Regions from separate parts of the Arthrobacter sp. BE255 genome, predicted to be linked through region 1. Evidence: riboswitches for the same ligand, from Rfam matches in the RefSeq annotation. Region 1 holds a riboswitch; the other holds the start of a gene.
What was found. A riboswitch is a leader RNA that binds a small molecule or an ion and turns the genes downstream of it on or off. The one in region 1 is predicted to bind S-adenosylmethionine.

Region 1 (3,355 bases):
GACCCGCTGCAGGGCACGCAGCCCGGACACAACGTGCGCCGGGTCCCCGACGAACCTGGTGTCGAGCCGGTCCCGGACCAGGTCATGCCCGGCCGGATCCAGCCGCGGCAACTTTGCCGCATCCTCGGGCGCCGGGTAGGGGATGGCGCCCTTGCCGGACCTGATGCTATGCACCCAGGCTTCGAAGCCGGCGCCGAGGACTCCTGCCTCTGCGGCTGTGGGAGCCACCAGGACGTCGGCGGACACCGCCACGTAAGGCCTGGCCAAGCGACTCGGAGGGCTCAAAATGTGCCCGGTATTCGGCGACGGACTCCAGGACTGCGGAGGGTGCCACGTGGTAGTTGGCCCCGTAGGGTAGACCCAGCTTTCCGGCAAGCCGGGCGCTGGGTCCGGCGCTGGACCCGTGGATCCAGAACTGCGGGGAATGCCCCTGCGCGGGGCGGACCGCCACGCTTTCGCCCTCCGGGCCACGGTACTGGCCGGAGAAGAAGGCAATGACGTCCTGCACGTCGCTTTCGAAGTTGTCCGCGTCCCCGGGAACGCGGCCCAGGAGCTCCGCCTGGAGCCGGAACCTCTCCGGGAAGGCCTTGCCAAAGAGCGGGCGGGGCGGCGGAATGACCAGCCCGTCCAGGTTGCGGTTGCCGGCGCCTGTCGCGGACCCGCCTGGCGCGGACTGGGCTGTCGTGGACCCGGCTGTCGCGGACTGGGCTGCGGCGGCCAGTTCTGCGGACCCCGATGCAGCAGACGGACCCCCCGCGGCAGCAGGATCCTCAGGTTTCGGCACCCCGGACCGGCCAAAGCCCAGGTCAATGCGGCCGGGATACAGGGCCGCAACAGTGCCCACGTTTTCCGCGACCTGGACCGGCCGGTAGTTGCCCAGGATGGTGGCGGCAGTGCCAACACGGATGGTGCTGGTTGCCGCGGCCACCAGAGCCGACAGCACGTGCGGCGCCGCGCCGGCAACACCGGGACTCAGATGGTGCTCAGCCAGCCAGAAGCGCTTATAACCCAGCGCCTCGGCGGAAACGGCCAGCTCAATGCTGTTGCGCAGCGCATCGGCTGCGGTCTTTCCGGCCGGGATGGGGCTGAGGTCAAGGACCGAAAGGGGAACCACAGGAGGCTTAGGCATGGCATGACCCTACGGAGTCACGGCTCGGCGCAAAACCTGGTCCGTCACCGGACTCAACCTCCCGAAACGGCAGGTAATCCGGCCCAAAACTGGTTCATAAATGACGGAATGCAGCGCCGGTTGACGCCGCATTTCCCGGCTTGACGCCGCAAGTCGGGCCGGTTGTGGACGCCCCCGGCAGCCCTCTAGATTCAGGTCCTAGGTCAAGAGACAGCACGCCAAGGACCGGCTGGTGCTGCGGCAACCCTCAGGCATTATGTGGCGGGGTGCTCCGGAAACAGACCTGGCCGCAGCAGCGGCAAGCGAATGTCAAACCGGCCGTCCGCGGCCCCAAAAATAAGGGAACCATGCCTGCCTCACCCACACCCAGTAAGCGTCCTGCTGTGCTCGGTATCGAGCTCGACGGCGACGGCGCGCACCCGGCTGCATGGCGGTTCGCCGCCCACGGGCCGGGGACGCTCCTGAGCGGAAGCCGCATCCGCGAAACCGTCCAGGCGGCGGACATCGCCGGCTTCCATCTCGCCACATTCCGCGATTCACGCACCACCGACACCGCCGGCGCGGGAATTGCCGGACGCATCGACGCCGTCCAGCGGGCGGCGTTCGCCGCCCCGGTGACGCGGTCCCTCGGCCTGGTGCCCGAGGCCGGGGTGCTCTACACCGAGCCGTTCCACGTCGCCACCCAACTGGCCAGCCTGGACTACGCGTCGCATGGCAGGGCAGGCTGGCTTGTCAGCACTGAGAACTCCGGGCAGGAAGCCCGGTCCGTGGGCCGGGGGATCCTTCCGGAAGCTGACGTGCAGCCTGAGGCCGCGGACGTCGTCGAAAGTTCCCGGCGGCTGTGGGACTCCTGGGAGGACGACGCCGTGATCCGTGACGCCGCGACGGGCAGATATCTCGACGCCGACAAGCTGCACTACGCGGACTTTGAGGGCTCCCGGTTCGCCGTGAAAGGCCCGTCCATCATTCCCCGCCCCCTTCAGGGGCAGGTGCCGGTCTTCGCCGCCGCTGCGCTGTTGCCGGCAGTGGAAGCCGACGTGGCACTGGTGTCGGCCGCAACGCCGGAGGGCCTGGCGGCGGCGGTGGCTGCCGCACGCAACGCCGGCGCGCCGCGCACCCTGGTGGAGCTTGACGTGCTGCTGGATGCCCGTGGCCGCCGGGCCTCGGACCGGCTGGCGGACCTCGATGCCCACCAGCCCTGGGCGGGCGGCGCCCGGTATGTGGGCGGTGCCGCCGGAATGGTGGAGCTCCTCGCCGTGCTGTTCAGGGACAGCGACGGCGTCCGGCTCAGTCCCGCGGTCCTGGACACCGATTTGCCGGAACTGGCAGCCGTGGTGCTTCCGGAACTCCGCCGCGCAGGCCTGCTGGCCGCGCCTGCCCCGGGCAGCACGCTGCGTGAATCCTTTGGCTTGCCCCGACCCGCCAACCGCTACGCCGCCGCCGCGGCACTCTAGGGAGACCAAAACATGAGCACTTCGTCCCGTATCGCCGGCGACGGCAAGATCCAGTTCGGCGTCTTCTTCCAGGGCGTCAACCACACCACAGTCTGGCGTGACCCTGACAGCGGGTCCCAGACCGACTTCGAATCCTTCCGCCGGGTGGCCCAGACCGCCGAACGCGGCCTGTTCACAGCCTTCTTCTTCGGCGAAGGGCTGCGCCTGCGCGAACACCTGGGCCGGATCCACGACCTGGATGTCGCCGGCCGGCCGGACGCCCAGACGGCGCTCGCCGCCCTGGCTGCCGTGACGTCGCACATCGGACTGGTGGCCACCCAGAACACCACCTACAACGATCCTGCGGACCTCGCCCACCGGCTGTCCAGCCTCGACCTGCTCTCCGGCGGGCGGGCGGCATGGAACATCGTGACCACGGACAACGCCTGGACCGGCGCCAACTTCCGCCGCGGCGGATTCCTGGCCCACGAGGACCGCTATATCCGCGCCGAGGCCTTCGTCCAGACGGCCAAAGCGATCTGGGACTCCTGGGCTGACGGCGCAATCGCCGGGTCCCGGGACTCCCGCCGCTGGCTCGCTGAGGGCGGCATCACCCCCGTCCGCAGGCAGGACTCGAGCTTCGACGTCGACATCACCGGACGGCTTCCGCGCTCCTCCCAGCAGCACCCGGTGCTGTTCCAGGCCGGGGATTCCGCCACGGGCCGGGACTTCGCCGTCCGGAACGCGGACGTCATCTTCTCCCGGCACGCCGGGCTTGAGGCCGCCAGGAAAT
Region 2 (3,355 bases), on a different contig from region 1:
CCTGGCCCATGTGGACCCGGACCGCATCCTCCGGTCCTTCCCGGACCTGGAACCGGGCACCGATGCCTGCGAGCGTGGCTGCAAACACACCACAGGCGCAGTCAACTGCGGCCTGGACCCGTGGGTCACCGACGGCCATGCCGGGCCGACAGGACCTGCGAGGCTCGGTTCCCTGCGGCGCCTGCTGGGCACCGACCCCCGGATGGCTGGGCAGGAAACCAAGGAACTGGGCAGCGTCAACTGACGCCGTCCCGCCCGGTTGGAGCCGCACGGGGGCTCTGCGCACGGTTCCAGTGGCCGGGGTCCCCAACCACGCGGCGCTTTGACGGTAGTTTGGAACCATGATCCAACCCGCTTCGAGCTACAACGATGACCTGCGCCTGGCCCACGTGCTGGCCGATTCCGTGGACGACCAGACCATGAGCCGCTTCAAGGCCCTGGACCTCCACATCGAGACCAAGCCGGACCTGACGCCGGTCACCGATGCGGACAAGGCCGCCGAGGAAGCCATCCGCGGCCAACTGTCCCGTTCCCGCCCCCGTGACGCAGTCCTGGGTGAGGAATTCGGCAGTTCAGGCCACGGCTCCCGCCGCTGGATCATCGACCCCATCGACGGCACGAAGAACTTCGTCCGTGGCGTCCCGGTCTGGGCGACCCTGATTGCCCTTGTTGACGAAGGCGAGCCCGTCGTCGGCGTTGTCAGTGCCCCTGCACTGGGCAAGCGCTGGTGGGCCGCCAAGGGCGCCGGCGCGTACATGGGCCGGTCACTGGCCGCTGCCACCCGGCTGAAGGTATCCGACGTCTCGAAGCTCTCGGACGCGTCCCTGTCCTACTCCAGCCTGGGCGGCTGGAAGGACCGCGGGAACCTCGATGACTTCCTTGGCCTGACCGAAGACGTCTGGCGCACCCGCGCCTACGGCGACTTCTGGTCCTACTGCATGGTCGCAGAAGGCTCCGTGGACATCGCGTGCGAACCGGAGCTCAATCTCTACGACATGGCGGCGCTGGTGCCGATTGTGGTGGAGGCGGGCGGCCGGTTCACATCCCTCGACGGAGAGGACGGCCCGTTCGGCGGCAACGCCCTGGCCACCAACTCCATCCTGCATTCGGAAGTCCTCAAGCGGCTCAACCCCGGGCTTGACGACCTGCTCTAACGGCCACATGTACCGAATTATCAGCGGCGGACGCCTCCGGCAGGGGGCGTCCGCCGCCGTATCTTCGGACAAACGCGACAATTCCGGGCCCCGCGTAACAAAAGCCTTAACATTCGGACCGGCTTCCTGCCCGCCCCGCCCATGTTCTACGCTCTTAACAGGTCACGAGTGCCAGCGCGAAACCCCGGTTTGCTGGCCGGCAACCCTCCATTCGCGGTGGGGTGCCCCGGGTGACGACCAGGCCGGTCCGGAACGGACCCGGCAAGCGCGGATTCCCGGGACAGGGAGTCCCTCTGAAGTGAGGTCTCTGTGACAACTGCCACCGTCTCCCCCAACACCGCCGTCCGTCTGCAGTCCGCAGCCGGCCCCGACACCGCAGCCCTGTTCAGCGAACGGCTTGCCGTTGCCGGCCGGCCGCTCTCCGCCGTCACCGGCGCCGAAATCCAGGCCCCGCTGATCCAGGGCGGACACGTCCGCTACGCCAACCTTGACTACGGTGCCTCCGCCCCGGCCCTCTCGGTGGTTTCCGCGTACCTCAACGAAATCCTGCCGTTCTACGCCAGCGTCCACCGCGGCGCCGGCTACGCATCCCAGATCAGCACGTCGGTCTACGAGAACGCCCGGAACATCGTGCGTGACTTTGTGGGCGGACGGGCCGGCGACTCCGTCATCTTCACCAGGAACACCACTGATTCGCTGAACCTCCTGGCAGGCTGTCTCCCAACGGTGGACGGCCGCCCGGCCGGCGACGTCCTGTACCTCGACATCGAGCACCACGCCAACCTCCTGCCGTGGCAGGGTGTCCCGCACCGCAGCGTCGTTGCCGCCGACACGTTGGCCGGCACCGTGGAGGCCATCCGCGCCGAGCTTGAACAGGGTGGAGTCAGCCTGCTGGCCGTCACGGGCGCTTCCAATGTCACGGGCGAAATCCTTCCCATCCGGGCACTCGCCGCCCTGGCGCACGAGCACGGCGCCCGGATCGTCGTGGACGCGGCGCAACTCGCGCCCCACCGCCGCATCAACATCAGCGCCGACGACGTCGACTACCTCGCCTTCTCCGGGCACAAGCTCTACGCTCCGTTCGGCGCAGGCGTCCTCGTGGGCCGGCCGGACTGGCTCGACGCCGGCACGCCGCACCTTGCCGGCGGCGGCGCTGTCCGTGAGGCCAGGCTCGACGGCGTGAGCTGGGCCACAGGTCCCGCCCGGCACGAGGGCGGTTCCCCCAACGTCCTCGGCGCCGCCACGCTGGCCCGCGCCACCCAGGTGATCGCCGCACTGGACCCGGACCGCTGGCACGCCCACGAATCAGCCATCCGTTCCTTCCTGGTGGAAGGACTCCACAAAATCGACGGCGTCACCGTGCACCAGATTTTCCAGGACACGGACCCGGATACAGACACCATCGGCGTGGTGAACTTCTCTGTCGAAGGCTACGACGCCGGTTTGGTGGCCGCCTACCTGTCCGCCGAACATGGAGTGGGCCTCCGGGACGGCCGTTTCTGCGCCCACCCGCTGCTCAAACGCCTGGGCCTGCCGTCAGGCTCCCTGCGGGCGAGCTTCGGCCTGGGGTCACGGCTCGAGGACGCCCAGCGGCTCCTGGCCGGCATCGAGGAACTCCGCAGGACCGGCCTCGGCTGGGACTATGTGGTGGACTCCGGCCGCTGGGTTCCGGCCAACGACACCCGGACCTACCCGGACTGGGCACCCAACACGCCCGGCACGGCCGGCGCAGCCCCCTGCACCGACGACTGACCCGGACAGCCCTGTCGATGCGGTAAATTCGAAGGATACCCAAGGGCATCTGGCGAAGGAGACCGCACGTGGCACGGGGTGGCCCCAAACTTGACCACGGACGCCGTCAGGAGCTCGGACAGAGCTTCCAGGACGGCGGCGAACACTACGAGCGCGTCCGGCCCGGATACCCCGTCGAATCGGCCGACTGGCTCATCCCTGCCGGGGCGCGCGACGCCCTCGATGTTGGCGCCGGCACCGGCAAGTTCACAGCCCTGCTGCTTGACCGCGGACTCGCTGTGGCCGCCGTCGACCCTTCCACGGACATGCTTGACCAGTTACGGGTCCTGCTGCCCGGTGTTCGGGCGACGGAAGGGACCGCGGAGGCGACCGGACTCGCAGACTCCTCGTTCGACGTCGTGAGCGTGGCGCAGGCCTGGCACTGGTGCGATCCGATCGCTGCGAGTACG

Region 2: it holds a riboswitch for S-adenosylmethionine, as region 1 does, so the genes downstream of both, J2X42_RS02340 (aminotransferase class V-fold PLP-dependent enzyme) here and J2X42_RS18830 (LLM class flavin-dependent oxidoreductase) in region 1, are expected to answer to the same signal.

The regions. Positions count from the first base shown of each region.
Region 1 covers NZ_JAVDWK010000012.1:159,066-162,420, forward strand. The annotation lists gene J2X42_RS18820 (hypothetical protein) at 1-174, opposite strand, end outside; gene J2X42_RS18825 (LLM class flavin-dependent oxidoreductase) at 167-1,129, opposite strand; SAM riboswitch class IV at 1,331-1,440, shown strand; gene J2X42_RS18830 (LLM class flavin-dependent oxidoreductase) at 1,477-2,583, shown strand; gene J2X42_RS18835 (NtaA/DmoA family FMN-dependent monooxygenase) at 2,596-3,355, shown strand, end outside.
Region 2 covers NZ_JAVDWK010000001.1:501,353-504,707, reverse strand. The annotation lists gene J2X42_RS02350 (ribosome small subunit-dependent GTPase A) at 1-244, shown strand, start outside; gene hisN (histidinol-phosphatase) at 342-1,154, shown strand; SAM riboswitch class IV at 1,315-1,428, shown strand; gene J2X42_RS02340 (aminotransferase class V-fold PLP-dependent enzyme) at 1,464-2,906, shown strand; gene J2X42_RS02335 (class I SAM-dependent methyltransferase) at 2,975-3,355, shown strand, end outside.